3 regions of the Ensifer sp. SSB1 genome follow, and region 1 is predicted to be linked to each of the others. Evidence: riboswitches for the same ligand, from Rfam matches in the RefSeq annotation. Region 1 holds a riboswitch; each other region holds the start of a gene.
What was found. Region 1 has a riboswitch for cobalamin ahead of I8N66_RS05945 (CbtB-domain containing protein). Riboswitches for the same ligand answer to the same signal wherever they lie in the genome.
Positions count from the first base shown of each region.

Region 1 (10,289 bases):
ATGCTGAACTATGGCTACGATCCGGAACTGTCCGAGGGCGCCGTCAAGCCGCCGGTGTTCCTGACCTCGACCTTCGTGTTCCGCTCGGCCGAAGAGGGCCGCGACTTCTTCGACTTCGTTTCCGGCCGCCGCGAGCCGCCGGCGGGCGTCGGCGCCGGCCTCGTCTATTCGCGCTTCAACCATCCGAACAGCGAGATCGTCGAAGACCGCCTCGCCGTCTACGAGCGCACCGAGAGCTGCGCGCTGTTCTCGTCGGGCATGTCGGCGATCGCCACGACCCTGCTCGCCTTCGTCAAGCCGGGTGACGCGGTGCTGCACAGCCAGCCGCTCTATGGCGGCACCGAGACACTGCTTGCCCGCACCTTCCTCAATCTCGGCGTCGCCGCCGTCGGCTTTGCCGATGGCGTCAACGAAGCGGCGGTGACGGCCGCCGCCGAAGAGGCGATGGCCAAGGGCCGTGTCTCGGTGATCCTGATAGAAACGCCGGCGAACCCGACCAACAGCCTCGTCGATGTCGCCATGATCCGCCGCGTTGCCGACGCTATCGGCCGAAAGCAGGGCCATACGCCGATCGTCGCCTGCGACAACACGCTGCTCGGCCCGGTCTTCCAGCGGCCGATCGAACACGGCGCCGACATCTCGCTCTATTCGCTGACCAAATATGTCGGCGGCCATTCCGACCTCATCGCCGGCGCGGCGCTCGGCTCCAAGGCGGTGATGAAGCAGGTAAAGGCGCTGCGCGGCGCGATCGGCACCCAGCTCGATCCGCATTCCTGCTGGATGCTCGGCCGTTCCTTGGAAACGCTCTCGGTGCGCATGCAGAAGGCCGACGACAATGCCCGTATCGTCGCCGAGTTCCTGCGCGAGCACCCGAAGGTCGAGCGCATCCACTACCTGCCCTTCCATGGCGAGGATACGCCCGTCGGCCGCACCTTCAAGGCACAGTGCACCGGCGCCGGCTCGACCTTCTCCTTCGACATTACGGGCGGCCAGGAAGCGGCCTTCCGCTTTCTGAATGCGCTGCAGATCTTCAAGCTCGCCGTCAGCCTCGGCGGCACGGAATCGCTCGCCAGCCACCCGGCGGCCATGACCCATTCCGGCGTGCCGATCGAGGTGCGCCACCGCATCGGCGTGCTGGAATCGACCATCCGCCTGTCGATCGGCATCGAGCATCCGGATGATCTCGTCGCGGATCTTTCAAACGCCCTGTCGGTCTCCTGATGCAAGCGGCCGCCGGTCGAGCCGGCGGCCGCTTCGCTGAATTGAAATGTGCAATTCCGGACGGAAAACCGCTGCGCACTTTTCCTGGAATTGGCTCGCTTGACTGGCGCAATTCCGGGCGGAAAACCGCTGCGCACTTTTCCTGGAATTGGCTCGCTCGGCTGGCGCAATTCCGGACGGAAAACCGCTGCGCACTTTTCCTGGAATTGGCTCGCTCGGCTGGCGCAATTCCGGACGGAAAACCGCTGCGCACTTTTCCTGGAATTGGCTCGCTTGGCTGGCGCAATTCCGGACGGAAAACCGCTGCGCACTTTTCCTGGAATTGCTTTAGTGCGCCAGGATGTTGACGATATTGCCGAACGGGTCGCGCATGTAGAAACGGCGCACACCCCAGGGCTCGTTGGTGATGTCGTAGACGATCTCGACGCCGGCGGCCTTGGCGCGCTGATAGGCCCGGTCGACGTCGTCGACCTCGATCGAAAGCACCGGCACGGGCGTATCGTTGCCGCCCTCGCTGGCGATGCTCACCTGTGGCATCGCCGCCTTGCCCTCGGCGGCAAAGGTCAGGATCCAGCCGTGATCCATCACCACGTCCAGTTCCAAGAGGTCACCGTAGAAGGCGCGTGCCGCCCGCGGGTCCGGCGCGTAGAGGTTGGAGACGATACGCTTGACGGTCATGGATTGCTCTCCTCCGGTGAGCCGCAACACGGCTACATCGGCACTCCCCAGTTGTTCTGTTGAACGCGATACAGCCTATACTGCCTGCCAAGTGCACTCAGTTGAAGCGAAAACGCATCGCTTCAGAAAGCCGCCGCCGCGTGCTTCGATGACGCGTGCGGGTTTGCGTCGGCAAGCGCCGCCCGCACCAGCGTCGCCGCTGCCTTGCCCGCCATCTCCATATAGCTGGCATCCCGGTGCAGCAGCACCACGGCGAAGCTGCCGTCGAGCAGCAGCAGGATCTGCTTTGCCAGCATGGCAGGCTCGGCGGCGCCGGCGTCGGTGAAGGTCTCGGCCATCCACGCCTCGAACTTCTTCTTGTGAGCCGCACCGATCCGGAGCGCCGGATGTCCTGGCATGTTGGCAAGCTCGGCAGAGGTGCGCAGGAAACCGCAGCCCTTCCACTTCGGGTGGCGCGCCGCCCGCGCCAGATTGACGAAGATCGCCTCGACCTTGTCGGCAAGGTCCCCGTCGCCCGTGTCGAACCACTTCCGGAAGAGCTTGAGATTGGGCTGGTCGCGACCTTCGAGATAGGCGGCGATCAGCTCGTCCTTGCTTTCGAAGTGGTAGTAGAGCGTGCGCTTCGTGACCCCCGCCGCCTCGGCCACCGCATCGACGCTGACGGCACGGATGCCCTCGGCATAAAACAGCTTTTCCGCCGCTGCGACGATCACGTCCCGGGTCGATTTCTCTGGTTTCGCCATCTCTGATGTATACCGACTAGTGAATATACATCGCATCTTCCCTCACCTAGCCTCTCCCCGTCAACACCTGCCGGAGAGCAACCATGTCGAACACTGTGCTGATGCAGATATCAGAGGGCATCGCCGTCCTCACTCTCAACCGTCCGCAGAAACTCAACGCGCTCAACTACGAGCTGATCGACCGGCTCATGAGCCTTCTCGACGAGATCGAAGTGAACGACGAGATCGGCGCGGTGATCATCACCGGCGCCGGCGAGCGAGCCTTTTCCGCCGGCGGCGATATCCATGAGTTCTCGCAAAGCGTGGCCAAGGGCGTGAACCCGGCCGTGCGCGATTTCGTTCGCCGCGGTCAGGGCCTGACGGCCCGGCTCGAAGCCTTCCCGAAACCGGTGATCGCCGCCGTCAACGGGCTCGCCTATGGCGGCGGCTGTGAGATTACCGAGGCCGTGCATCTGGCAATTGCTAGCGACAAGGCACGTTTTGCCAAGCCGGAGATCAAGCTCGGCATGCCGCCGACCTTCGGCGGCACCCAGCGCCTGCCGCGGCTGGCCGGCCGCAAGCGCGCAATCGAACTGCTCCTGACCGGCGAGGATTTCCTGGCCGATCGCGCGCTGGAGCTAGGGCTCGTCAACCGCGTCGTCCCGCATGAGGAACTGATCGCTTCCGCCCGTGACCTAGCAAAACGCATCATGGCGCACTCCCCCCTCGCCATCCGCTCGATCATCAATGCCGTAACCCGCGGCCTCAACATGTCGATCGCCGAGGGGTTGCTGGTCGAAAGCGAACAGTTTGCCCAGATGGTGCCAACCGACGATCTCGCGGATGCGCTCGCTGCCTGGAGGGGACGGCGCGTCCACGACGATCCACCGCGGCCCGGTCTCTTTTCGCGATACTTTTAAATTCAACCGAACGGTTGACAATTAGGTCGATCGCGACGATATTCAACGATATGGTTGAATATCAGAACGCACATCTCGATGCCGTGTTTCACGCGCTTTCGGACCCGACGCGGCGCGCCATGCTCCAGGACCTTTCGCAGGGCGAAAGACTGGTGGGTGAGCTTGCGGCGCCGTTCTCGATCTCGCTGGCCGCGGCATCGAAGCACATCAAGGTGCTGGAAGGAGCAGGTCTGGTGCGCCGCGAAGTGAAAGGTCGCACGCATGTGTGCCGGCTCGATGCCGCGCCGATGCATGCAGGCATGGAGTGGATGCGCCATTACGAAGCCTTCTGGCGGACCCGCATCGACGCACTCGAGGCGCTGCTTCTGGCCGAAGACGCCACTATCCAAAATGATCCGGAGGAAAAGCCATGACTTCGTCTGCCACAGCCTTTGCCGGTACCGATTACGGTCGCGTCATCGCACCGGACGCGGTGCGCATCGAACGCCTGCTGCCGGGCCCGATCGAGCGGGTCTGGTCCTATCTGACCGAGGAAAGCAAGCGTCGGCTCTGGATGGCATCGGGCACGATCGGCTCGTGCGAAGGTGCCGCGGTCGAGCACGTCTTCCGCCACTCGGAACTGACAGCGGAAGACGATCGGCCGCCGCAGAAATATGCCGCGCATGCCGGCGAGGTGCGCAATTACGGTCACGTGCTCGCCTGGGAGCCGCCGCGGCTGCTCGCCTATACCTGGAACGAAGAGACCGGCACGCCCTCGGAGGTCCGCTTCGAGCTCAGCCCTCGCGGCGACAAGGTGCTGCTCGTTGTCACCCATAAACGCATCGCCGATCGTGCCATCATGACCAGCTTTTCCGCCGGCTGGCACGTGCATCTCGACATTTTGCGCGCTCTGCTCGAAGGCGAAAAGCCGGCAGCCTTCTGGAGCAAGTTTGCCGACCTGGAAGCGCAATATGACGCGCGTATTCCGAAGCCGTGACGGCGGAATGGGCTTAGAGGTCAAGACGCCTACAGGCGCCGGCAAGGATCGACTTGCCGGCGCTTTTCGTCAGGCGCGGGCGAAACCGAGAACGAAGAGCGCCAGCGCGCCGATCGATGCGAAGGTGCGCACGTGGTTCCACCAGACCCAATCGGTCAGATAGCGCTCATGCCAGAGATCGGTCGCCGCCTGACCGGGGGCTGCAGCGGCGAGCGCATCGTTCATCGGCACGTTGAAGATGATCGTCACCAGAAGCACGCCGACGACATAGGCGATGCCGCCGGCGGCAAGCCACCACCTGCCCTCGCCGCCCGAGAGGAAGGCCATGACGACGAGCACCAGACCGAGCAGCGCGGTGCCCATGAAAGCACTGAGGAAGATCGGGTTCTGGATCACGACATTGATGGCGTTCATCGCGGCGATCCCCTGCTCCGGCGGCAGCCGCGACAGGGCCTGCATGATGCAGACCGAGAAGATGAAGAACAGTCCGGCCATCAGGCCGGAACCGATCGCGGCGGCAAACGCCAGAGCGGGGATCAGCGGGATCATGCGGCAATACTCCAAACACCAGTTGCTGCGGTTTCCCGGGCATAATCCGCAAAGTCGCGCGGGGGCCGCCCAAGCACGCGCTCGACATCGGACGTCATGCTGGAATTGCGTCCGTCGAGCACCGAGGAGAAGAGATAGCGGATGAGTGCGACATAGTCATCCGGCACGCCGTCGGCCTTGAGCTGTGCCGCAAAATCGTCAATCGGCACCGGCTGATAGGCGATCCGGCGGTTGGCCGCGACGGCGATCTCGGCCACGGCCTGGGCAAAGGTCATCAGCCGCGGGCCGGTCAGCGAATAGACCTTGCCGATATGTGCGTCGTCCAGAAGCGCCGCGACCGCCACATCGGCAATGTCGTCGCAGCTGACGAAGGGCTCAGTGACCTCGTCCACCGGCAGGAAGACCGACCCGCTCATCACGCCATCGGCCAAGAAGCCTTCGTCAAAATTCTCGAAGAACCAGCTGCCACTGATGACCGTCCAGTCGGCGCCGGAGGCCTGCAGCGCGCGCTCGGCCGCTTCCGCCTCGTCCTCGCCGCGGCCCGACAGCAGCACCAGCCGCTTGATGCCCGAGCGAACGGCAAGGCTCGAGAACCGGTCGATGACGTCGACGGCGCCCGGCACCGCCAGATCCGGCTGGTAGCAGACATAGATGCGATCGACATTTTCAAGGACGCGCACCCAGGTCGCCTCGTCCGTCCAGTCGAAGGACGGCGACGCCGAACGGGCGCCGATGCGCACCGCTATGCCCCGCTCCCGAAGGCGCTCGGCCACGCGCCGCCCCGTCTTGCCGGTACCGCCCAAAACCAGTGTGACTTTCTGAGACATCGTTTCCTCCTGAGGTTTCACCAACAAACATGAGTATCTCTCACATTTGCAAATGTGATAAATCCTCGTATTTTAGGAGTCAAGTCAAAATGTGAGCATTACTCATGATTCCAGGTGCAAGCCCCGCCACACTTCCCGCCGACGACGAGACCACGTTGCGCCGGACGCCCAGCCAGAAGCGCAGCCGCGAGCGCGTGGAGCAGATCCTTGCCTGCGCGACGGCACTCATCCAGGAGAAGGGCAGCGACGCCATGCGCATGAGCGAAGTCGCTGAAAAGGCGGGGATTTCGATCGGGTCGCTCTACCAGTACTTCCCGGACAAGGCGGCGATCGTGCGTACGCTGGCCGAGCGCTACAATGCCGTGTGCAACGAGTGCATCGCCGCCGAACTCGCCAAGGTCACGTCGATGGCAGAACTGCGCGACGCCTTCTCACTGCTGTTCGACATCTACTACGACATGTTCCTGGCCGAGCCTGTCATGCGCGACATCTGGTCGGCGATGCAGGCCGACAAGGCGCTGCGTGAGGTCGATCTTCTGCAAAGCCGCACCGGCGGCAAGCTTCTGGCCGATGTCTGGGCCCGCTTTGCGCCCGAGACGCCGCGCGAAATGATCGACAGCGCTGCCTTCCTGATCATGCATCTCGGCGACTGCACCATGCGACTTGCCGTCTCGGTCGATCGGCCGGAGGGCGACCGCATCGTCGAGGCCTACAAGCAGATGATGCTTCGCGATTTTGTCGCGGATGAAGCGGCCGGCGGCGCAGGCTCAATTGACAACGCCATGACACGCTCCTAATCATTTTGGATCGATTGGTTCCCGGGACGCGAACGCGTTTCGGGAGTAAACGGGAACGTGACGGATGGACCCATGCTGGGCATTCAAATCACGGCCGACCCCGCGACTGTAGAGCGACGTTGATCTTGCCGTTCCGGAGCAATCCGGAAGAAGCCACTGGAACAGGCCCCGAGAGAGGGGTCGAACTGGGAAGGCGAGGCAGATCCCGGGCATTTCGCCCAGCGCCGTGAGCCAGGAAACCTGCCACTCGATACGGGCATAGGGCCCACACCGGGAATTTCCCGATGCCATCACGGAGGTTGTCATGGCTACGTCTACCATTTCGAGCACCCCGCTCTCCCTCAGCGATCGTCTGACCGCTGGCGTCATCGCCCTTTTCATCGGCGCATTCCTCGTCTTCGGTGCCGGCCTTGCCAATTCGGCCGTGCTGCACGACACCGCGCACGACACCCGCCACTCCTACGGCTTCCCCTGCCACTAAACGATGCGCCGGAACGTGAACAACGTTCCGCATCGAAATAGCTGCGGACCTGAATGCATCCGGCTCACGCCGGATGTCGGCGTTTGCGCATGGCGCTTTGGCGAACATGCAAGCACCGTCCGTGTGGCACAGCGAATGGGAAGGCTCAACAACCACGCCGAAACGCGTGGCGTTTGCCGTTATCGAGGGAATTCAAGATGATTGTCAGAACGCTTCTGGCCGCGATCGTGGCTGGACTGATTGCCGGTGTCTTCATGACCGGCGCCCAGGAACTGCGGGTAACGCCGCTGATCCTGCATGCGGAGCAATTCGAAGGCGAGGCTCCGGCCGCGACCGAACAGCCGGCCGGCCAGCCGGGTGCGGCACAGCCGGCCGCCGAGGGCCATGACCAGCATTCGTCGCTGAAGGCGGTATCGCCGCTTGGCGCCGTGCTCGACGCGCTGTCGCCGATCACGCCGGCCTATGCGCACGAAGGCGAACATGAGGAAGGCGGCATCATGTTCGGTTTGAGCCGCTTCTCCGGCACGCTGATGGCAAACCTCGTCACCGGCTCCGGCTTCGGCCTGCTGCTCGCCGGCGTCAGCCTGGTGATCGGCTATCCGATCACGCTTAGGAACGGCGCACTCTGGGGCGCTTGCGGCTGGCTCGCGGTGCACATGCTGCCGGCGATCGGCCTGCCGCCGGAACTGCCGGGCTTCCCGGCAGCCGAACTCGGCGACCGCCAAACCTGGTGGCTGGCAACCGTCGCTCTCTCCGCAGTCGGCCTCTATCTCCTGGTTCTGCGCGAGGAAATCGTATCCAAGGTTGCCGGCCTCGTCCTGATCGCCGCACCCCATGTCTACGGCGCGCCGCAGCCACTCGATATCTCCAGCAACGTCCCGGCCGTGCTCGGCGCCGAGTTCGCGGTCGCCGCGCTCGCCACCACGCTCGCCTTCTGGATCGTTCTCGGCGTCGTCTCCGGCTTCATCAACGAGCGCTTCCTCAAATCGCATTGAACCCAATGTGCCTCAGCAGGCACCAGAACATAAAACGGCGGGGTTCAAGCCCCGCCGTTTTGCGTCAGACGCGCTGCCAGCCGCACGCGGCGATCGTCCGGCTCCAGCAGGACGCAGGTATCGCAGAAGCCGCCGCCCTCCGTCTTGAAATAGAGGCAACAGCCGCAGCGGATCCGGTACTGGCACGACAGTTGCGCGCCGCTTGCCGGATCGGTGGCGGAGATCTCCTCGTAGCCGATCTCTTCCGAAAACAGCCGCGAACCCGGCCGTTTGACGATCGCGAGCGCCTCAGCCATGCCGCGCGCTTCGTCCCCGATCGCCCGTCCGATCTCCAGGAACGCGCCGGCAAGCGAATCCGCCGCCAGCCGCCACTGCGCCCCGGAGGAAAGCCCCGAGCGTTTCTTCAGGATCGCGATGACCGGCGCCAGATGGGCTGTGAAGCCGCGCTCGAAAACGCCGATGCATTCCGGCTGCTGCAATCTCTCCGCCAGATCCACTTGGAAATGGTAGCGTTTGCCGGCAACCGCGCGGTCCTGGTAAAGGCGGCTCCAGTCTTCAAAGCGAATGCCGGCGATCTCAGCCTGGACGCCCGCACCGAGATAGAGCGCGCCGAGAACCACACTTACCTGGCGACTGTAAAAGGCGATCAGATGCGCGGCCCGGATCCGGTCCGTCATGCCGACTGCGAAAAAGTCCTGATAGGCGAGGCTCTCCTCGATCCCGGCCCCGCCCGCAGCCCAGAAGCCGGCCGGTGCGCTGAAGGCTCCGTCCGCCGGCCCGAGCGAGACACCAGCGTCAGGGAACTGAGCGCACAACCGCTCGACCACTGCCAGCACCCGGGGCGGATATCCTTCCCCGGTCTGCGCAATCTGTTGCTGGCCTCCCAAATTCATACCGTCTCCGTCGCCAGCCAGCCACCTTCAAATCCCGCACGCTCAAGTCCGTGCCGGATCGCAGGCAGACTACGCGTCAACTCCCAGACGAAGCCGCTCCGCCAGTTCTCGATCATCATCACGACGAGCCCTTGGTCAAGGCCGACGACGCGCGCGTCGATCCACCCCTCCGGCCCCTCGCCCGGGAGGCTCGGATTGAAGCCGCCCGGAAAGCGCCCCGCCTTCAGAAGCCCGGGGTAGCTGGCCGTCATGTGGCTGAGCGCCGATAGCGACGCATCCGCACAGAACGGCAGACAGGCCGCCGCCGCCCAGGGCACAAGCGTGCCGTCATCCGGACCGAAAGGTGCGCCGCGATTGGCGTAGCCCCGAAGTCGCTGCCAGCGCCCGTCCTTGAGGCGCAGCTGGCCATGTGGCGCGTGGCAGGCGCTGAGCCCCCAGAGGTCTTCGCCATAGCCGGCGAAGCGGCCCGGGTTTTGCCGCGCATAGTCACGCTGCAGCCCGATAGCTCGCCGGCTGTTTTCGAAATAGTCGGTTCCCCTTCCCCGCATCGGCCGATCGCCGAGGCCGCGAAGATCGAGCCAGGCCTGCGGGACCAGGTGGATGAACAACGGCGCCGCGTGGAGATGACACCCGCCTTGAACCGCGATCCAGGCATAATCGTCCGTAAAGACGGTATAATGCTCCGGTTCGATTGCGTGCTCTGGCGCCCCGAGCGCCAGCACATAGAGCAGCAGCGCCTCGCTATACCCTTGCCAGCGATACTTCAGGAATCGGCCCGGTGGGCGCCAGCCCATCGTCAGCGTCTCACTCCGGTTCAACGCCCAGCGCCAGTCGACCCGCGCATAGAGCCGTTCGGCAAGCGCGCGGATCTCGCCTTCCTCTTCATCTTCGCGGGAGAAGTAGGCCGAAGCCGTCAGGCAGCCGGCGATCAGCAGCGCCGTGTCGATGGTCGAAAGCTCGCTGCGCCAGGTGCGCGCGCCGGTGCGCATATCGAGAAAGTGATAGTAGAACCCGCGATAGCCGCTCGCGCCCCGGTCGCGCGACTGCGGGCTTTCAGCCAGGAAACGCAGCGTGGTCAACACCCGCCCGACCGCCTCGCGGCGCAAGATCCACCCGCGCTCGACGCCGATGGGATAGCAGGAAAGGCCGAAGCCGGTCGCCGCAATGCTCGACGGCGCACCCGGAAGCGACGTATCCGCGATCAATCCGGTGACTGGATCCACATATTCG
Region 1 covers NZ_JAEPRP010000015.1:13,975-24,263, reverse strand. Annotated here, with positions in the region: gene I8N66_RS05990 (cystathionine gamma-synthase family protein) at 1-1,221, shown strand, start outside; gene I8N66_RS05985 (VOC family protein) at 1,549-1,899, opposite strand; gene I8N66_RS05980 (TetR/AcrR family transcriptional regulator) at 2,022-2,642, opposite strand; gene I8N66_RS05975 (crotonase/enoyl-CoA hydratase family protein) at 2,726-3,541, shown strand; gene I8N66_RS05970 (metalloregulator ArsR/SmtB family transcription factor) at 3,592-3,954, shown strand; gene I8N66_RS05965 (SRPBCC family protein) at 3,951-4,517, shown strand; gene I8N66_RS05960 (anthrone oxygenase family protein) at 4,587-5,066, opposite strand; gene I8N66_RS05955 (NAD(P)H-binding protein) at 5,063-5,893, opposite strand; gene I8N66_RS05950 (TetR/AcrR family transcriptional regulator) at 5,998-6,690, shown strand; cobalamin riboswitch at 6,689-6,953, shown strand; gene I8N66_RS05945 (CbtB-domain containing protein) at 6,995-7,171, shown strand; gene I8N66_RS05940 (CbtA family protein) at 7,369-8,166, shown strand; gene I8N66_RS05935 (ferric iron reductase) at 8,211-9,059, opposite strand; gene I8N66_RS05930 (glucoamylase family protein) at 9,056-10,289, opposite strand, start outside.

Region 2 (10,289 bases), on a different contig from region 1:
TTCATCGGCATGGGGCTGGTCACGGCACCGTGGCGACATATCAAATTATGAAAGACATTGCTCACATACAGCCGGAGGTCGGTATACATTCGCGCGCCGCTCCAGCACAGTCCGGGTCGGGGGCTGGGATTTACGATGCATTAACGATACTGTCGGCAATCTCAGAGAATGGCAAAGCGGTATATCTCCACCACAGGGATGATTCTGCGCCTCGCGACCTTCCTAGGTCTGGCATTCGCGGCGACGATCGCACGCGCCGGTGAACTGGAGCCCTGGAAGACCAAGTCCAACGCCATCATCGTCGACGCCTATGAGATGAACAGTATCGATTGGGAAACGCTGCTTGCCGACAAGCGCATCTCCGGCTTCATCGCCAAGGCCTCCGACGGCCTGCCCGAAAGCTTCTCCTGCACCGGCGATCACAACGGCGACACCTTCAACCACTGCAAGACCATGTGGCGCAAATACGCCGTCAGCCGCGAACTCTACCAGACGCGGCGCATGATCGCCCGCACGCACGGGCTGCTATGGGGTGCTTACCATCTCGCCCGTCCCGGCAATCCCGTGGACCAGGCGAACCATTTCCTTGACTACGCCGATCCGCGCGACGACGAACTGATGGTGCTCGATCTCGAAGGCATCGATCCGGAAAAATACATGTCGCTCGAAGATGCCGCCATCTTCGCCGGCCATATCAAGACCCGGACGGGGCGCTACCCGATCCTCTACACCAATCACATCACCGCCAAATATATCGCTGCGCACCGTGCCAAATACCGGCTGCTGTCGCGCCTGCCGCTTTGGTACGCCCGCTACAAGCCGGATATCCGCCAGGTCTTCCCCATGGGCAACTGGGACAGCTACGCGCTGTGGCAGTTTTCCTCCGGCATCAATTGCGGCAAGCGGCGCTGTCCCTACCGCGTGCCCGGAACACTCGACGACATCGACGTGAATGTCGCGGCGATGTCGCCGCAGGCGCTAAAGGCGATCTGGGCGCAGGGCGCATTGCTGGCTGAAAAGCCGTTGCCGCTTACCCTTATCGCCCAAGCCGAGCAGGGAACGGGCACGCACGCGGTCGCACGGGCGACCGCGACGTTTAGCGAGCCGCTGCTCATCAGCCGTGCCGGTGCCACAAGCGGGGCCGGCAGCGGCGTCGACATGCTGGTGACCGGCTCCATCGACTTCGCCCACCACGAACGCGCCATGCAGGTAGCCATCGCTGCCGATGACGCCGCACAGGGCGGATGCTCCAAGCCATCGGCCGTTACCGGCGGTGCAGGGCCCGCGACCGTCCAGCCGCCGCCCTGCAACACGCCCTGATCCTTTAGGCTTCGATCTGGACATCTCCCAGGGGCCGCGAGCAGCAGGCGAGGATGTAACCCTCGTCGATCTCGTCATCGAGAATGCCACCATTGTGGTTCATCTCGACGTCACCCGCGACCTTCATCACCCGGCAGGTGCCGCAGATGCCGCCCTCGCAGGCAGCACCGATCCGCACACCATTGGCACGCGCCGTCTGCAGGATCGTCTGACCTGGCTTCGCCTCGACCTCCTTGCCGCTCATGGTGAAAGCGACCTTGGCGGCAGCGACCTCGCTGTCGCCCACCACGCCGGCGCGCACAGCGATCTCCTCCGCCGCCGGTGCGGCCGCAGGCTGGAAGCTCTCCTCGTGGTAGCGGCCCATGTCGAAGCCTGCCGCCTTCAGCATCTCGCGCACGCCGCGCATGAACGGTTCCGGACCGCAGCAGAAGACGGTGCGCTCCATGAAATCCGGCGCAAGCAGCGGCAGCTTGGCGCCATCGATGCGGCCGCGCAGCCCGTGCCAGCCGTGGCGCGCTTCGTGGCCCTCGACGATAAAGCCGAGGCTCAACCCGGACATCTGAGTCGCCAGCACCTCCAGCTCGGAACGGAACAGGAGGTCGTCCGGCCGGCGCGCGCAGGAGATGAAGGTGACGTCCGTCTCCGGTACGCAATCCGCCATCCAGCGTGTCATCGACATCATCGGCGTGATGCCGGACCCCGCGGAGATAAACAGGTACTTTTCACCGGGATGGCGGACGAAGCTGAAGTCGCCGAGCGGCCCGAAGGCTCTCAGTTTCACGCCAGGCTTCAGATGGTCGAACATCCAGCGCGTGCCGATGCTGTCGGCCTGTGCCTTGACCGTCACCGCAATCGACAACGGCCTCGATGGTGTGGACGACAGCGTATAGGTGCGCATGACCGGTTCGTCGGCGACCGGCAGTTCCAGGGTGACGAACTGGCCGGGCAGGTAGCGAAACCAGGCCGGCTTTTCGGCGCGAAAGGTGAAGGTCATGACATCGGCGGTTTCAACGACCGCCGAGGTGCATTCGAGCATCTGCTGCCGGTCGATCCAGACATGCAGCTCGTCGAAATGGTGGAAGGAGGATGCCATCTGCATGTCAGGCGACCTTTGACAGCGGAGCCGCATCGCCTGCAAGGCGCTGCTCCATAAACTTGCTGTACCATTCGACAAACTGCATCACGCCGCCTTCATGGTCCGGTGAATAGGGGCCTGGTTCATAGGCCGGCGAGCGGATGCCGAAGGCGTTTTCTTCGACGATCTGGCGATCCTGGTCGTTGGTCTCGGTCCAGACATGGGTCAGGTCATCGAGCGTGTAGTCGACGCCCTCGACCGCGTCCTTGTTGACCAGCCACTTGGTCGTCACCTGCGTGAGTTCCGGTCCGAGCGGCAGAACACGGAAGGTGATGGCATGGTCGGAAAGCACATGGTTCCAGGTGGTGGGGTAATGGAACATCAGAAGCGTGCCGATCTGCTTCTGCCCGACATCGGCCGACAACGCCATTTTGACGGCGGCCCTCCCCGACATGGTGTAGCTTTCGGCATTGTCGACCAGCGGCATGCGCGCCGCACGGAACTGGCCGGTCGGCGACATCCGGAATTCGCTCGGCAGGCCCTCGGCCTCGCACTTCGCCCAATGGGCGGCTATCACCGGATCATCCTTGGCGCCCTGTACCCCGGTCGCAGTCGGCGCCTCCGGATAGGTGCGGCAGAGCTCCGGATGATTGGCGGCGCAATGATAGCACTCGCGATTGTTTTCCCAGACGAGCTTCCAGTTGCCCTTTTCGATGATCGTGCTTTCGAAGGCGACCTTGGTCTCTCCCAGCCGGTGCGGCGCGAGATAGGGCGTGGCGAGTTCGCGGAAGGCCGCAAAATCGGCCGGCGTCTCCGACAGGTTGATGAAGATGTAGCCGCCGACCGTTTCGCAATGGATCGGCTTCAGGCTGTGGGCCGCCTTGTCGAAATCCTCGCCCATCTGGCGTGCGAAGAGCAGCGATCCGTCGAGTTCGTAGGTCCACTGGTGATAGGGACAGACGAGCTTTGCCGAGGAGCCCTTTGCTTGCGTGCAGACGCGGGAACCGCGATGCCGGCAGGAATTGTGCAGCGCACGGATCGTGCCCTGGCGATCGCGGGTAACAACAACCGGATAGTCGCCGACCTGGACAGTGAAGTAGTTGCCGGCTCGCGGAATTTCGCAGTCATGGCCGATGAACAACCAGTCCTTGTACCAGATGCTTTCCAGATCCTGCCGGTAGTAGTCGGGGTCGATGTAGAAGGCCCGATCGAGGCTGTAGCCGTCACGCCGGCCCTTCAGCTTGCGAAGCATATCGGTCTTGGTATCCATGTCCTGTCCTCATGCGCCATGTTTCGGAGAGGCAGGACAGGAACCCGCACGGGCATGCGCCCATGCGTTCTCGGCTCCGATCCGGCTGCCCGCCGCAACCCGTTACGGTTATGTGTGTCAAGGCTGGTTTCCGGGCTCAGGAGCCGTCCTTGCGGACCAGCCCGGCGCCTTCCCGGACGAACCGTCCAGTGGCCTTCGCCGAGGCTTTCGCTCCACCACCGTTGCGGGGGCAGCGCCGGGATTTGACCGGCTTCCCAATTCTCCGCCTTCCCTTCTGGAAGACGACACCCTGAGTAAGGATATGTAATCGCGGAAACCGTCTTGGCAGGCGCCGGATAGCGACATCGAATTCCAGAATGACGACACGTCTGAAACCGTCGTCCGCAAGCGGATACGAAACTTTTTCACTTTATAAACATATAGATAGATCAAAAAATAGGCATATGCCGTCTTTTGCGACCGATATGGCGCAGGCGCGGGAAGGTTTCGCCCGTTTGCGACATTCCCATTGATGTCAGGAGCCATGTCCCGCTAGCGAAAGGAAATTCTTCATTAACCATAAGCCGCTAGTCTCGCCGGCGGACGAAGATGTCCGGCAGGCAGATGGCGCGCTGACAATCATGGCAAAGCTCAGATATTACGACGCAGCGGCCGAGAAGCCGCCGGCGATCATGCCGAAGACGGCAGTTCACACCGAGTTTCTGCGCACCGGCCGGATCAACCGCCGGCAATGGATGCCGAGCGAGCGACGCTACCTGAGCTATGAGGAAGTCGCTGACCGAACCGGCAAGAAGCTTTCGACCGCCGGGGACACGACGCACAAGCGGATCAACGGCTTTCATGCCTCGATCCAGTTTCCCAAGCTGATCTTCCACCGCACGCTCGTTGGCAAACCGCACCTCGGCTATTGCCACGTGACGGCCGCGCGGACGGCGGTCACACCTTCCAAGGACATCACCTGGTCGTTCTATTTCGCCAACTTTTTCAGCGACCTTGGTGACGAGACGCATTTCTTCGACCGCATCCGGGCCGGCTATTCCCGCATGTACTTTGCCGTCGCGATCGAACCGAACGCCGAAGACGGACAGATGGTCATCAATCGCAACGTCCGCGACAACGGGCTTCTCTTCCGCACCGACGACCCAAAGGTCGCTCTCAAGAACGTGCTGATGCTGGGTGCCCGTGACGACGCACTGCGCCGGATCATTCGCAGCTTCTGAGCCAGCAGCCCGCTCCCTGCAAAGAAAATCGTTCTGTTTTCCCGGCGCGTCCGTTAAGGAAGCGTCGGAAAGGAAACGGCATGGCAGAGATCATCGACACGGATATGGAACCGGACCGCGCGATCGATCGCGCCTGCGCCGTTCTCGCCGAGGGCGAACCGGTCGCCATCCCGACCGAAACCGTCTACGGCCTTGCCGCCGATGCCACCAATCCCGATGCGATCAGCCGCATCTACGAGATGAAAGGCCGGCCGCGCTTCAATCCGCTGATCTCGCATGTTTCCGACATGGCAATGGCCGAGGCCCATGTGCGCTTCGATCCCCTGTCCCGACGCCTGGCGGAAGCGTTCTGGCCCGGCCCCCTGACGCTGATCCTGCCGCAGCGGCCCGAGAGTACCGTGCACGCCCTCGCCTCAGCCGGCCTGGACACGCTTGGCATTCGCATGCCCGACGGCTTTTCGCGCCGGGTGATCGCCCGCTTCGGACGACCTCTGGCCGCACCGAGTGCCAATACCTCGGGCAAGATCAGCCCGACCAGTGCGGACCATGTCGATGCCGATCTCGGAGAAAAGCTGAAACTGATCCTCGATGCCGGTCCGGCGCAAATCGGGCTCGAGTCAACGATCATCAAGGTCGATGGCGACGAGATCCGGCTTCTCCGGCCGGGTGGCCTCGATGCCGCCGAGATCGAGCGCCTGCTCGACCGCCCGGTGATCAGGGCGGAAACCGCGGGTGCGACGATCGAGGCTCCGGGGATGCTGGCCTCGCATTATGCGCCGGGTGCTGCCGTCAGGCTGGAAGCCACCGACGTGCGGGCGGGCGAGGCCCTGATCCGTTTCGGCGGCGGCCGGGTCCTCGGCGAGGAACAGGCGGCTGTCGTTCTCGATCTGAGCCCGACCGGAAACCTGCGCGAAGCGGCCGCCAATCTCTTCGACTATATGAAGCGGGCCGACGCCAGCGGCGCTGCAACGATCGCCTTCGGCCCCATCCCTTCGGAAGGATTGGGAGAAGCCATCATCGACCGGCTGCAGCGGGCGGCGGCACCACGAGGGTAAGATCGCGTGCGGCTCCGCACCCACCCTCAGCGAGCGGCTGCGTTTGCGGTTATGATCGCAGGCGATACGAACCGAGGATCGCGTCTTCAGATCGACCGATCCGATAGCGCGCGCAAGCGCAATGCGAAGGCTGCCCCATGACGACGCTTCCCTCTCCCGAACTCATCGCCTCCTTCATCGAGATCGTCGGCAGCGCCAATGCGCTTACCGCGGAAGCGGACAAGGCGCGCTATCTCGTCGAATCCCGGGGGCTTTATCGCGGCACGACGCCGATGGTACTGCGTCCCGGCTCGATCGACGAGGTCTCACGCATCATGAAACTCGCCAGCGCGACCCGCACGGCGATCGTGCCGCAGGGCGGCAACACCGGCCACGTCGCCGGGCAGATCCCGCGGGAAGGCAAGGCGGACATCGTGCTTTCTCTCGAACGGCTCAACCGGATTCGTGACATCGATCCGGTCGGCAACGTGATCGTTGCGGATGCCGGCTGTATTCTCGCAGATATCCAGAAGGCGGCAGACGATCACAATCGCCTGTTCCCGCTGTCGCTCGGATCGGAAGGCTCCGCCCGGATCGGCGGCAATCTCTCCACCAATGCCGGCGGCACCGCCGTGCTCGCCTACGGCAACATGCGCCAGCTTTGCCTCGGCCTCGAAGTCGTGCTGCCAACCGGCGAGATCTGGGATGGTCTGCGACGGTTGAAGAAGGACAATACCGGCTACGACCTGCGCGACCTCTTCATTGGCGCGGAGGGCACGCTCGGCGTCATCACCGGCGCGGTGCTCAAGCTGTTCCCGAAGCCGCTCGGGCATCAGGTCGCCTTCGCCGGCGTGGGCAGCGTCGAGCACGCGCTCACCCTCTTCGACAAGGCCTCCAGTCTTTGCGGACCGGCGCTGACCGGCTTCGAGCTGATGCCGCGCCTCGGCGTGGAATTCATCACGAAACACATTCCCGGTGTTCGTGACCCGATGGAAACCGTCCATCCCTGGTACGCGCTGATCGATATCTCGACCGCAGATTCGGCCGAAAGCGCCGAGCGCATGGTCAACAATCTTCTAGAACAGGGCCTTGCCGCCGGTCTCGTCGAAAACGCCGTGATTGCCGCAAATGAGGCGCAGGCGAAGGCGCTGTGGCATATGCGCGAAAGCATGTCATCAGCGCAGAAGCCCGAGGGCGGCTCGATCAAGCACGATGTTTCGGTGCCCGTTTCCAGCATTCCCGCCTTCATGAAGGAAGCGGACGCCGCTGTCATGAAGGCGATCCCGGGAGCGCGCATCTGCTCCTTCGGCCACATGGGCGACGGAAACATCCACTACAACATCTCGCAGCCGGTCGGCGCCGACAAGCAGGCCTTCCTCGATCGCTGGCGCGAGATCAACGCCATCGTCCACGGCATCGTTCTGAAATACAACGGCTCGATCTCGGCCGAACACGGCATCGGCCAGTTGAAGCGCGACGAGCTTGCCGAGGTCCGTCCGCCGATCGAGATCGAACTGATGCAACGGATCAAACACGCGTTTGATCCTGCAGGCGTCATGAATCCGGACAAGGTGCTGCGCGCAGACCGGTGAAGCGGGCGCGCCTCAGCCGCAGGCCCGCGCCCTTCCGCAGCGACTCATACGTTCGGGTTGAGTAGCGTCAGCGTCCGCCCGCGCGCAGCTGTGAAAGGGACAGGAGTGTCTCGGCGCTGACACCGCCTCCACCGCTTCCGCTGAGGATTGCCAACCCCGGTGATACGTCCGTGTTGTTTTCGACGTCATAAAGCGCCGTGAACCGCTGCAGGAGCTTCTCGAGCTTTTCCGGGTCCTGCAGATCCTTGATGTCGACGACACGCTCGATATAGGCGGCCTGCGCCTCGATCTTGGCGTTCTGCAGACCCTCCGGCATGCTGTAGGCCGTCTTGATAACCTGGAACAGGGCGGTCTCGGCCAGGATGTCGTAAGCGGTGTTGATCTCGGGGGCCTTGCGCTTGAAATAGAGCGCAAGTCGGACGCCGCCGTTGTCTGCGCCTTCCGTCTCCTCAAGCGACTGATTGAGATAGAGGTCGATTGTGGTGACAAGTCCCCGCCGAGTCTGGATCTGGCCCGCCTCACCCCTGATGATCTTCCCCTCCTGGTCGAAATTGAAGGAGGCGACGATCTCGCGGTATTTCAGCCCGTTCGGGTCGGTATTGATGAAGCTCTTGGGATCGTCGAGATTGGACGTGAACATGTCCTTGAGGTATTCGGTCTTGACCGTTTCCGGATCGATGCCGGCGCCGACGAGAACGAAATCAACCAGACGCCGGTTGGCGAGGAAGGCGTCGAGCGTCTCCACCTTTTCGATCTCGGCGGTGTAGTACTTGGCTTCCTCCTGCGCCTTCTCCTTGGCGACCTTCTTTTCTTCATCCGTGCCGAAACGCGACTTGGCAATCACATATGCCTTGGCCGTGTTCATGATGTCGGCTTCGCCCTGCGCCAGCTTCGGTGCGCCAAGCGTGCCGTCCGGGTTGAAGTTGAACGCCTTTACGAGTTTGACGTAGCGCTCGTCGCGCAGGGTGTTGGCATAGCTCTTGGGGTCATTGAGATCGCTGGTCAGAATCCGCTTCAGCGTTCGCGTGCTCAGATCCTCATTTTCGAGGCCGAAAGCGCGCAGCATGAATTTCTTCATGTCATTGTTGGCAAGCAGGTCGTCGACCGATTTCATCGTGCCGATCAGCAGCTTGAAGCGCTTGACCAGAGCTTCGTCCTCGGCGTCGCTCTTGTCGTTATAGCGCACCATGTACTCGTCGGACGTCGTCTTCATCTGGGCCGCATCCTGCGCGGTCTTGCCCGCCTGCAGTGTCCCGTCAGTCTGGAAGTTGAAGGCGGCGAGCATCCTCTTGTAGGCGGCGTTGTATTCGCCGCCATATTTGTTGACGTAGCTCTCCGGGTCGTTGATGTCGCTGGTGAGGATGTTTTCGACCGTGGACGGCATCGTCGTCGCGGACGGCAAGCCGAAGGCAGTGATGACGTAGTTGAGCAGGCGGTTGTCGGCAATCAGGTCCGACACCTTGGTAATGCTGCCGATCTTCTGCTCGTAATATTCCTTGTTGAGCAGCGCGCCAGCGCCGGTCAGCCGTGTGCCGCCCGACGGCGTGGCGCCAGGCCGCTGGAAGACATAGGCCTCGTTGAGCAGCGTCTTCTTTTCGTCGCTGATCGCCTTCTCGCCGGCCGGCACGCTGCCGTCGGCATTGAAATTGAACGTCGAGGCGAGCTGGATATAGACATCGAGACCGCTGATCTGCCTGGCAAGCGTGTTCACCTCCAGCGATAGCTGCGCCTTCAGCGCCGGCGCCTGGTCGCGCGGCGGCAGCCGCGCATCGAGGTCGCTGACGATCGCGTTTTGCTCATCGATCTTCGTCTGGATGGCAGGCTTGTCCGCATCGGGTGCGGCGGCCAGTTGGGCTGTCAGGCTGGTGATCTGGGCCAGCGCCGTGTCGCGTGCCCCGAGATCCGTCAATTGCTTGCTCGCTTCGGTCAACCGCGTCTTGGCTGCCGTCTGGTTGGCGGTCAAGGTCGCGGGATCGCTGGTCAATGCATTGCGAACTTCGGTGTACGAAAAGGTCTTGGGGTCCAGTCCGAACACGGTGAAGGCAAAGGAGCGCAGCTTTTCGTTGCCCAGAAACTGGTCGACGTCGGTCACCAGATCCATGGCCGCGCCAAAATAGGCCATCTCCTGCCGCATGACTGTATCGAGATTCGTGATGCGGTCGTTGTAGAGGCCGATCAGCGCGTCCTGCTGTGCGTTGGTTTGGGCCACCGCAGTGGCGGAACTGAAATTGAAGGCCTGCGCGAAATTGCGGTAGCGTTCATCCGTGAGACGGTTGGCGAAACTGTTGTCGTCCTTGAGGTCGCTCTCCAGGACCTTGCGCATGAAGGCCTTGGCATAGGTCATGTCCTCCAGGCCATGCGCCTTCATCGCGTAGGAGTAGAGCCGGTAGTCGTCGAGGAACTCGTCGACGGATTTCACGCTGCCGATGTTTTCCCGATAGTACTCGGCTTCGCGCGCGATCTGCGGCTGCTGGGCAACGCGATTGAGGCTGCTGCGCAAATCACGCGTGATGCGACTGTAGTCGAGATAGGTCGATACCATGCCTGGCCCCGTCGGTTACCCATGGGGCGGCCGATCCAACCCCGAAACAGAATTCTGACGCGTCATGATTGCAGCACTGGCTTGTGTGTGGCTTTTCGCCGGCGGCCGGCATGCCGCCTGTTGCGCCCGATCGGAACAACACCGCCGAAGCCGTTGACGAAACGGAAACCCTGAGCGGTCGGCTTTTGCTAACCATCGAAAAACGCAAAGTTTTCTTAACCGCGATTCTTAAGCCG
Region 2 covers NZ_JAEPRP010000001.1:61,862-72,150, forward strand. Annotated here, with positions in the region: partial or broken gene I8N66_RS00295 (GH25 family lysozyme) at 169-1,179, shown strand; gene I8N66_RS00300 (hybrid-cluster NAD(P)-dependent oxidoreductase) at 1,325-2,419, opposite strand; gene I8N66_RS00305 (aromatic ring-hydroxylating dioxygenase subunit alpha) at 2,421-3,665, opposite strand; cobalamin riboswitch at 3,769-3,972, opposite strand; gene I8N66_RS00310 (DUF6656 family protein) at 4,286-4,885, shown strand; gene I8N66_RS00315 (L-threonylcarbamoyladenylate synthase) at 4,966-5,940, shown strand; gene I8N66_RS00320 (FAD-binding oxidoreductase) at 6,078-7,511, shown strand; gene I8N66_RS00325 (DUF1217 domain-containing protein) at 7,579-10,053, opposite strand; gene I8N66_RS00330 (hypothetical protein) at 10,164-10,289, shown strand, end outside.
Region 2: another riboswitch for cobalamin. It lies ahead of I8N66_RS00305 (aromatic ring-hydroxylating dioxygenase subunit alpha); the one in region 1 lies ahead of I8N66_RS05945 (CbtB-domain containing protein).

Region 3 (10,289 bases), on a different contig from region 1:
CGCCGGATGGACGAACGGTGACCTATTGCGGAATCCGCGACCAGGTCTTCGACATCTACACGATCTCTGTCGATGGCGGCGAGGAGCGGCGGCTGACCCACGGGGAAGGGCGCAACGACGGGCCGGACTGGTCGGCGGACGGCGAATGGATATACTTCAACTCCAGCCGCACCGGACGCATGCAGATCTGGCGCGTTCGGCCCGATGGCAGCGCCGTCGCGCGCATCACGAACAGCCCCTATGGCGACTGGTTTCCGCACCCTTCGCCGAATGGAAAGCATTTGCTGGTGCTCTCCTATGACGGCGACGTGTTCGATCATCCCAGGGACCTCGACGTCCGCCTGCGATTGATGGACATGGATGGCCGCAATGCGCGCGTGCTGTTCGAGCTCTTCGGCGGGCAGGGAACGATCAACGTTCCCAACTGGTCTCCGGAGGGCGATCGCTTCGCCTTCGTTCGCTACGAACCGGAAAGCTGACAAAGCTGGACAAGTATACTTGCGGCATGCTAGCGCTGAGCTCGTTCGCAGGGCGCATCCGATCCGCGGGAAGGGCAAGGCCCACCTGTCTCACTGAACTTGGTTGCCACACCTCTTTTCAGTCTGTGGGCGCGGATACCGGACGAGAATGAAAGGAGGTCTTTCATGATCGCGCGCGATCTTTCCGCGAACCTTACCCTCGATATGCTCCGCAAGCAGGCCAAGGCTCTATTGAAGGCCGTAAAGGCCGGCGATGCCAGCGCAAGCCAGCGGGCGCTACCTTACTTTTCCGATCTCGCCACGATGGGCCTTCAGGATGCCCAACTGGTGCTTGCCCGCGAATTCGGCTTCTCGAGCTGGACCAGGCTGAAGCGGCATTTCGAAAAGGCGGGAGCAGCAAAGCCGGCAACGGAGCAGCTTGCGAACCGGTTCCTGTCGCTTGCAACCGTTTCTTATTTCAGTGACATAGCGCCGGATCCCGAACGTTTTTCTGAGGCGTTCTCCCTGATCGAGACCCATCCTGAAATCGGCGAGGACAGCATTCATGTCGCGGCAGCAAATGGCGATGCCGCTGCGGTCGACCGCTGGCTTGATCGTGATCCGAAACTTGCAACCAGGCGCGGCGGTCCCTACGACTGGGAGCCGCTGCTTTACGCCGCCTATGCCCGGGTTCCCGGTCGCTCCTCCTTGGAGGTCGGCGCGCGGCTGATCGCGCGCGGGGCCAATCCGGACGCCCATTGGCTGGATGATGGCCAGTATCGTTTCACGGCGCTGACCGGCGTCTTCGGCGAGGGCGAGGCCGGGCGCGAGCGGCAGCCGCCGCACCCGGAGTGGGCGGCATTCGCGCGGCTGCTGCTTGACGCCGGAGCCCAGGCCAATGACAGCCAGGCGCTCTATAACCGGATGTTCGAGCCTGATAACGGCTGCCTGAAGCTGCTGCTCGCCTATGGCCTCAACGCCAATGACAGGAACAACTGGTTGGTGCGGGCCGACGGCGGTTTCGTCGAGAACGGCGAGCGCGTTTTCGACTACCAGCTTGCCTGGGCGCTCGAAAAACGCATGGGCGACCGCGTGCGGCTTCTGGTCGAGCACGGCGCTGACGTCAATCGCACCATCAAGGGGCGAACGCCTTACCAATGGGCGGAACTCGGCGGCGACGGGGTACTGGCGCAGTATCTGATTTCGCAAGGTGCAGTGGAAGCACCGCTCGACGATGTCGACCGGTTGGCCCGGGCGATCTCGGAAAACGACGGAGACGTGGCAAGGGCACTTGGCGATGCCGATCCGACGCTGATTGCACGAACGCAGACAGCGCATCCGGTATTGCTGCATGAAGCGGCTGGTGAGGACAGGCGCGTCGAAGCGACGCTCATGCTGTCGCTCGGCTTCGACGTCAACCGCATGACATCGCGCACGCCGCTACACGAGGCGGCGCTGCACGGGCATCTCGCAATGGCGAGGCTGCTGCTCGATCACGGCGCTAATGCAACGGCCCGCGATCCCTTCCATCATGCGCCGCCGATCGGCTGGGCCGCGTACAATGGCAGGGCCGAGATGGTGCGTTTCCTGAAGGAAGAGCCGCTGGATATCTTTGCGGCCGCATCGTTCGGTGTACTCCATCGCATTGCCGAGAACCTCGACCGGCAGCCAGACTTGCTCGAAACGCCGTTCGGCCGCTTCCGGGGCCACGGCCGTCCGGCGCCGCAACAGGATTGGATGACGCCGCTGGCATTCGCCGTAGTCAACGGGCAGGCCGCCGCCGTGCGGCTGCTCCTTGATCGAGGTGCCAATGCCGGCGTCCGGGACGGCATCGCGGGTCCGTCGATCCGCGATCTGGCGCGCGACAAGGGCGATGAGGAGATCATCTCCTTGCTGCGCCCGGCGGCCGTGCCGAAGTAAACACCCGGTGCAAATGGGGGAGTGCTGGCTTTGGCTTGCGCTCCCTGCAAGCGCACCTGCGACTGCTGATTGTCAACGGATTCAGCGGGTTGAAACCGTTAAGTATTTCAACACCAGCTTATTTAAGCCAAACTTTGACTTTGCTCTCTACGGTGCTGCCCGTGCCCGCCGCCGTCGCTGTGCATCGCGCTTGGAAAGGCGCGATGCACGCTCGCGACAGCCGGCCGGACGAGGGGGCGATTGCATCATGGACAAGACTTTGCGGCTAGCGAAGCGGAGAAGAACGGTTTGGGCAATCCATGCCGCCTGCACCCTGGTCGCCGTCTTGATCATCGCGAGCCTCATCTACGTTCTCGATCGGTCCGTCGCCGAGGCGGACCGCTTCGGCCTGTCGGCCGAGCGCCGCCTGGTGGCAAACGAGCTGCGCCACCAGATGGATGCGGTCGTTCAATTTCAGGCGCAGATCTCCTTCTGGGACAAGACCTATCAGGAGCTCGCCAATGGGCATGTCAGCGACATCTTTGCAGCGGATGAGCTGATGGGCTGGCTGTGGGAGGACTACGGATTCTCCTGGCTGATCGTGACGGACGTCGATCACAAGGTTTCGACGGTGTTGAAGGATGGTGTGGTCGTGCCGGGCGACACGGCCCGTGTGCCGCTTGACGAGGTCGATGATCTGCTCGACGAAGCCAAGCGCCGCTACGACAACTCGCTCAGAAACAACCATGGTTCCTATGTGCTTGATGTCGTCACCCCGGATCCGCAATCGCTGATGCCGGCCGTGCCCGGAATTCATGCGGTGGACCTGCGCGAGATCGACGGGCGCATGAGCGTGGCGGTCGTTCAGGCGGTCATCCCGGAAACGCTGGTGATCCCGGCCGAGCGCCGGGCACCGATGCTCATGGTCTCGGTCAGGCCAGTGACGGCCAAGATGACCCGCGAAATCGCCGCGCGCCTGGGTATCCGCGGGTTGGCCTTCGTGCCGCTGACCGAGCGGCCGGAGGGTAGCGTCTATGCCTCGATCGGGCGCTGTTCGGACGCCTCCTGTCTGGTGGCGGCGTGGATGCCGAAGTCGCCGGGTGGCTTTGTGCGCGCCGAACTGCTGCCGAGCGTCATCGCCATGGCGATCGTCGCGGCGCTGCTGATGGCGTTCGTCGCCTTCCGCTTCTCGACACTCTTTGCCGCCTTGCAGCAGAGCGAGGCGCTCAACCGCCATCTCGCCAAGCACGATCGCCTGACGGGTCTGCTCAACCGCAGCGGTTTCGACGATATGCTGGCGGCAGCGCTGCTGCGGGCAAAGACGCATCCGTTCACGCTGGTCTATGCCGATCTCGACGAGTTCAAGGCGGTCAACGACCGCCACGGCCACGCGGCCGGCGACGCCGTTCTGGTCGCCATGGCCGAGCGCTTTCGCAACCGAGCCGGACCCAAGGGGACAGTCGCGCGGCTTGGCGGCGATGAGTTCGCCATCATCCTCGGCGATTGCAGCGAGACGGAAGCCTGTGGTCTTGCGGCTGGCCTTGTCGCCGATGCGCAGACGCCGGTCGCGTTCAACGGCCAGTTGCTCGTCGTCGGTGGCAGCGCCGGCATCGCTTTCGCGCCACGACATGGCCTGACGGCGCGCGCCCTGCTGCTGGCTGCGGATGAGGCGCTCTATCTTGCCAAACGGCGCGGCCGCAACCGCGTCGAGACCGCTGACGATGCGGTGTTGCCGGGCGAAGCCTCCGGCGAGGAGCCACCCGCCGGACCGGGCGGCTCGGGCGATTTTCCTACTCCGGTACGTTATAGGGCGTGATGACCACGACGGCTGAAAGCTGAGGGCCGACGGCGGTGGACGGAGCGCGGCCATGGAGCATGATCGTGCGGAAGGCCGTGCGGGCGTCGGTCTTCAGATCATGGTGAAGGACGAAGTGAATGCGCCGCGCGCGCAGCAGCGCCAGATTGTCCTCGTCCAGATCATGGGCAATGTAGAGCGCACAGTGGCGGCCGAGACGATCGAAGGCTGCGAGTACCGAGCGATTGCCGCCGCCGATCGAATAGGCGGCATTGATGTCCTGGTTGGCGGCAAGCGCCGCGTCGGCCAGCGCGCCCGTCTCGCTGTCGCGACCATGCCCTTCGCTGATCTCGACGATCCGGATTGTCGGATAATGTTCGCGCAGCACCCGGCGAAAGCCGATCTCGCGCTCCTCCTCACCGCGGAAACGGCCGCTGGATAGCGTCACGAGAACGGTGGCTTCGGCACCGGCAAAGCGCTCGCCGATCAGATAGGCGGCGGTTTCTCCGGCCGCCCTGTTGTCGGCGCCGGCATAAGCGGTCCGCTGGGAATGGGGCAGATCTGTCACCAGCGTCACGACGGGAATGCCGCTGGTTTCGAAGCGTGCGACGGCCGCGACGATCTCGGGCACATCCGGTGCCTTCAAGACGAGCCCATCGGTTCCTCGCAGGCGGATGCGATCGAGCAGTTGCACGATGTCGTGTGGGCGCATGGTCTCGGCGAAGTGAAAACGGCAGCGAAAGCTTGTCGGTGCCAATGTCATCGCTTCGCTTTCGAAGGCCCGCCGCACCGCATCGGTGAAGCGCTCGGGCGCCTCCATGACGATATCGATCGCGAACTTGCGGCCCTGAATGTCGAGTCCGGCCTGCTGCTTTTCCAGTTCCTCGATGGCAGCGCGAACACGGGCGCTCGTCTGGCGGCGGACGCCCGGGCGCTCGTTGAGCACGCGATCGACCGTCGCGGTGCTGAGGCCGGCCTGAAAGGCGATGTCCTTGACCAGAAACGGATGGGCCATCGCCATGGATCTCCTGATGGATTTTTGATGGATTCTTGCCCTATATCATGTTTTGCCGCCGCCTATAGTCGTGTTCATCAAGGTGTTCCAGAGGAGGAAACGGGATGAAGACCGACAACAGTGCGCGGCAGCGGATCGAGCGTGTGTGGCTCACCGAAGAGACCTGCGGTATCGAGGCATTCCGGGCGGAAGTGGAGCGCCGAACCAATCTGGCGGACTATCCCCATGCCTCGGGCTGCGACAAGAACGTGCTGAGCTACAACAGCGCCGATCTCGTCGCCGCCTGCGGCAATTCCGAGACGCGGCGTGCGGTGCTTGCCGAGATCTGCGAGGCGCTGGCGACCGGCCCGGGCGTGGCGGTCTTCAAGCGCGCCTTTGCCGATACCGCCGCGGTCGATGTCGCGAGCACCGTCTTCGACGAGATCATCGAGGAGCAGCATCGCAGCAACAGCGGCGGCGGCGATCACTTTGCCAAGCCCGGCGCCAACGATCGCATCTGGAACTCGCTGGAGAAGCACTGCCTCAAGGCACCGGAGAATTTTGCCGCCTATTACGGCAATACCATCATCGCACTCGTCAGCGAAGCCTGGCTCGGGCCGAACTACCAGATGACGGCGCAGGTGAACCGCGTCAATCCGGGTGGTGCTGCGCAGTCGGCGCACCGGGACTATCATCTCGGCTTCCAGACCTCCGCGGTGATCGAGCAGTACCCGGCGCACGTGCACAAGCTCTCGCCGGTGCTGACGCTGCAGGGCGCGGTTGCCCATTGCGACATGCCGCTCGAGAGCGGACCGACGCTGTTCCTGCCCTATAGCCAGACCTATGTGCCGGGCTACCTGGCGCTCAACCGGCCGGAGTTCCGCGCCTATTTCGACGAGCATCACGTGCAGCTCCCGCTCGAAAAGGGCGATGTCGTCTTCTTCAATCCGGCGCTCTTCCATGCAGCCGGCAACAACCGCTCCGCCGATATCCGTCGCGTGGCGAACCTGCTGCAGGTGTCCTCCGCCTTTGGCCGGGCGATGGAGACCGTCGATCGGCTGACGATGAGCGCAACGCTCTACCCGGCGCTGAAGGCGTTGCTGGCCAACGGCCAGCTGACCGAAGCGGAAGCGGCCAACGCGATCGCATCCTGTGCAGAAGGCTACTCCTTCCCGACCAATCTCGACCGTGATCCGCCGCTCGGCGGGCTGGCGCCGAAGACCCAGGCACAGCTGATGCGCGAGGCGCTGGCCGCGGGAACGAGTTCGCAGGATTTTCACGCGGCGCTCGACGCGCAGGCGAAGCGCAAGCTGAGCTGATGGTTCAACTACCCATTCGAAAGGCTCCCGGTGCGTTTCGCCCGGGAGCCGTCGCTGTTTGACACGATCATCTTCGAGGAGCAATTCGATGAGTGGACAATTGGAAGGCAAGATCGCCGTCGTCACCGGTGGCACGCAAGGGTTGGGCGCAACGATTGCCGGCCTCTTCGCCGAGCGTGGTGCTGCCGGCATCGTCATCTGCGGACGCAATGCGGCCAAGGGGCGGGCGAAGGCTGAGGAGATCGGCAAGGACAGCGGCGCGAAGGTGGTCTATGTCGAAGCCGATCTCGAAAAGGTGGAGGACGCCCGTAAGGTCGTTGCCGCTTGTGATGCGGAGTTCGGCCGGGTCGATGCGCTGGTCAATGCCGCCGCGATCACTGACCGCGGCACGATCCTCGATACGACGCCCGAACTTTTCGACCGGATGTTCGCGATCAACGTGCGAGCGCCGTTCTTCCTGATGCAGGAGACGGTGAAGGTGATGCGACGCGAGCGAACCGAAGGCACGATCGTCAATATCGGCTCCATGTCGGCGATGGCCGGGCAGCCCTTCATCGCCGCCTATTGCTCGTCGAAAGGGGCGCTGGAGACGTTGACCAAGAATACGGCCTATGCGCTCCTGCGAAACCGCATTCGGGTCAACGGCCTGAATATCGGCTGGATGGCTTCCGAAGGCGAGGACCGGATCCAGCGCGAGTTTCACGGTGCATCGGTGGACTGGCTCGAAAAGGCGGCTGCCAGCCAGCCGTTCGGCCGGCTCGTCGACCCGGCAGAGGTGGCACGTGCCTGCGCCTATCTGTCTTCGGCTGAATCGGGGCTAATGACCGGATCGGTGATCTGCTTCGATCAATCGGTCTGGGGCGGCTATGACGGTTCGCCGCATCCGGTGGCGCCGCTATAGGCGGCGCTTGTCTTTCGGTTGCCGCTATGCGCTTATGGCGGCGTCAGGTGCCCGCGCGAGCGGGAGAATCGGGAATCCGGCGTCATTCCGGAACGTGCCCAACGCTGTGACGGGGACGGTCGCCTCTAAGTGCCTTGAATTGATTCAAGGATTTGCCACTGGATCTTCAATCGGTCTGGGAAGGTGAGGCGGCCGGTTGAACCGGAGTCAGAAGACCGGCCTGGCAAGATAGACCGAACCCCGCGCGGACGGCGGGAGGTTGCGCATTGTTGGGGATCGAACGATGCTAACTGAACCGAAGGGCGGCCTTGCGGCTGCCGGTGCCTTCGCGCGCAATGAGCGGGAGGCCGTCTACCGCGCCATCGAAACACGCCGCGACGTGCGCGACGAATTTCTCGCAGAACCTCTTCCCGACGATCTGGTGAAACGCCTGCTTACGGCTGCGCATAGCGCGCCGTCTGTCGGCTTCATGCAGCCCTGGAACTTCGTGCTGGTGCGAGCGGAAGAAACGCGTGAGCGCGTCTGGCAGGCCTTTCGCCGCGCCAACGACGAGGCCGCCTTGATGTTCGAGGCGGAACAGCAGACGAAGTACCGTTCGCTGAAACTCGAGGGCATTCGCAAGGCGCCGCTCAGCATCTGCGTCACCTGTGACCGCACGCGCGGCGGCGCCGTCGTCCTCGGCCGTACCCATAATCCGCAGATGGATGTCTATTCCACGGTTTGCGCCGTGCAGAACCTGTGGCTTGCCGCGCGCGCCGAAGGTGTCGGTGTCGGCTGGGTCAGCATCTTCCACGAGGCGGAGATCAAGGCGATCCTCGGCATCCCTGGTCATGTCGAGATCGTCGCCTGGCTCTGCCTCGGCTATGTCGATCGCCTCTACCAACAGCCGGAGCTGGCGGTGAAGGGATGGCGGCAGCGTCTGCCGCTGGAAGAACTCGTGTTCGAGGAAGGCTGGGGGAACTGCAGCGAGCGTTCCTGAAACCCGTTGCGCCAAAGTGCGCAGCGGTATTGCGACAGCGATGCGAAATATCGAGAACTTGAAGCGCAACGAGCGAAACTGAAGATCGCGGCGCGCTTTGAGATGGCGCGCCGGGATCAGTTCTGGACCGGTTGATAGGCCGGTCCCTTCGGGTGCTTCAGGTCGATCGAGGTTTCCTGTTGCGGCAGGAAGGTCGGGCCGACGACGCGCACCTTGCTCTTCGACGGATCGTAGGGCCGCTCCTCAGGCGGTGCCTTGGCGGTCATGGTCTCCGCCGGCTTCTTGGTTTCGATCACGACGATGGACGACTGGTCGTCACCGATCCTGGTGCCGGTCGTCTTCGGTGAGGTTGCGGCGGTCTGTGGTATCTGGCAGCCGCACATGCCGGGCTTGCTGACACCGCGCGTGCGATAGGCGAAGGCATTCGGCATTTCGGTATAGGGCCGGCCGGTCACGGCCGAGACCATCTGGTCGCTCTCTTCCGTGTTGATATCATGGAAGTAGAGTTCGGTTTCGGCACCCGGGCAGCGCGCCCGGCAGGCCTGTTCGTCCCGCGGGAAATCGGCCGGCGTCGCGTCCGAGGAGATCGGGAAAAAGGCGCCGTCGCAGGTGCGCACGCACATGGTCCGCAGCGTGCCGCTGTAGTAGCGTTCCTGCGGGGCATAGCCGTCTTCGCCAAGCATCGGGCCGTAGGCGTCGTCCGGCGGCAGATCGGCAATGATGTTGCGGTGCGATTCGGGCTCTTCGGGGTCGACGCTCGCGAACTCTTCGCGGTCGCCGTAGCAGCCATTGATCTCCAGCGCGGCAAGGATGCGGCGACGGCTGTCCTGGCTGCCTCCGGCAACAATCTGCTCGCGCTCCGACTTCAGCATGCGCAGATTGTCTTCCATCTCGGCAATGAGACCGTCGAGTTCGCCACAGATATCCGGGTTGCCGCCATCGAAGGTGACGACGTTGCCGTCACCACAGGCCGCACGACGGCGGTCGTTCTTCGCCCTGCGCAGTTCGATGTTCTGGCGGGAGATCGCACTCGCATAGTCACGGGCGTCGGCATTGCTGGAGACGATGTCAGGCAGCTGCGCAAGACGCGTGTTCAGCCGGTCGCACACGGTCGATGCCAGCGAAGGATCGGCACCGACCAGGGCAAACGGCACAAGCACCGCAGCGAGGTGTTTCAAGCGCGGGAACACGGGCGAAGTCTCTTCCTGCAACCGCATGACGCCGGTCTTCTGATATGGGCGGCTGCCAGCGGCAATTCCTGTTTCACCTCCATCATAGAGCTTGTCGGCGATCGTGCAACGACAAGCGGCGGTTTGCGTTAACGGGCCCGGCAGAGCGAAGAGATCAAGCGGCGCGGGCGGTTTCCAGCGACATCGGACGTTCGAGAACAGTGCCTTCGATGGCGGCTACCGCTTTCATACGCTGGAGCAGGCTCTCATTCACTTCCCAGGCGACGGCAACGGCAAAGACCGAGCCGATGCGGTGCGGTTCGGCAATGCGCTCGCCGGGGCATCCCATGCGGCGGAACATGCGCTCCAGGAACACGTCGGTAACGGTGACGATATGGGTGATGCCGGAGGCAAGGCCGAGTTCACCGACGCCGCACATCAATTCGGCCGCTGCAACGGTGACCTGATTCGAGGCGCGGTCCTGCGAAATCTCCGGCTCGATGCAGAAGCGGCTCGATTCCCATACCGAGGCGCTGCGGATTTCCGGGTTGTCGCCGAGCAGGATCGGGAAGGTGTCGTCCAGCATGTTGGGGCCGAGCGTCGGCAGCAGCCGCAGCGCGCCACGCAGGCGACCGGTGTCGGGGGCATAGGAGAGCACGTAGAGCGGATTTGCCTTGTCGTAGTTGTCGATTTCCCACTCGCCGTCCGTCTGCACATCCCATTTTAGGAAATCGTGAAAGACGCGCTTGCGCAGCCGAAACATATCGTCGACGGC
Region 3 covers NZ_JAEPRP010000075.1:3,430-13,718, forward strand. Annotated here, with positions in the region: gene I8N66_RS19020 (TolB family protein) at 1-479, shown strand, start outside; gene I8N66_RS19025 (ankyrin repeat domain-containing protein) at 645-2,378, shown strand; gene I8N66_RS19030 (GGDEF domain-containing protein) at 2,626-4,173, shown strand; gene I8N66_RS19035 (LacI family DNA-binding transcriptional regulator) at 4,148-5,167, opposite strand; gene I8N66_RS19040 (phytanoyl-CoA dioxygenase family protein) at 5,272-6,465, shown strand; gene I8N66_RS19045 (SDR family oxidoreductase) at 6,554-7,366, shown strand; cobalamin riboswitch at 7,395-7,605, shown strand; gene bluB (5,6-dimethylbenzimidazole synthase) at 7,650-8,345, shown strand; gene I8N66_RS19055 (DUF2865 domain-containing protein) at 8,462-9,562, opposite strand; gene I8N66_RS19060 (acyl-homoserine-lactone synthase) at 9,690-10,289, opposite strand, start outside.
Region 3: another riboswitch for cobalamin. It lies ahead of bluB (5,6-dimethylbenzimidazole synthase); the one in region 1 lies ahead of I8N66_RS05945 (CbtB-domain containing protein).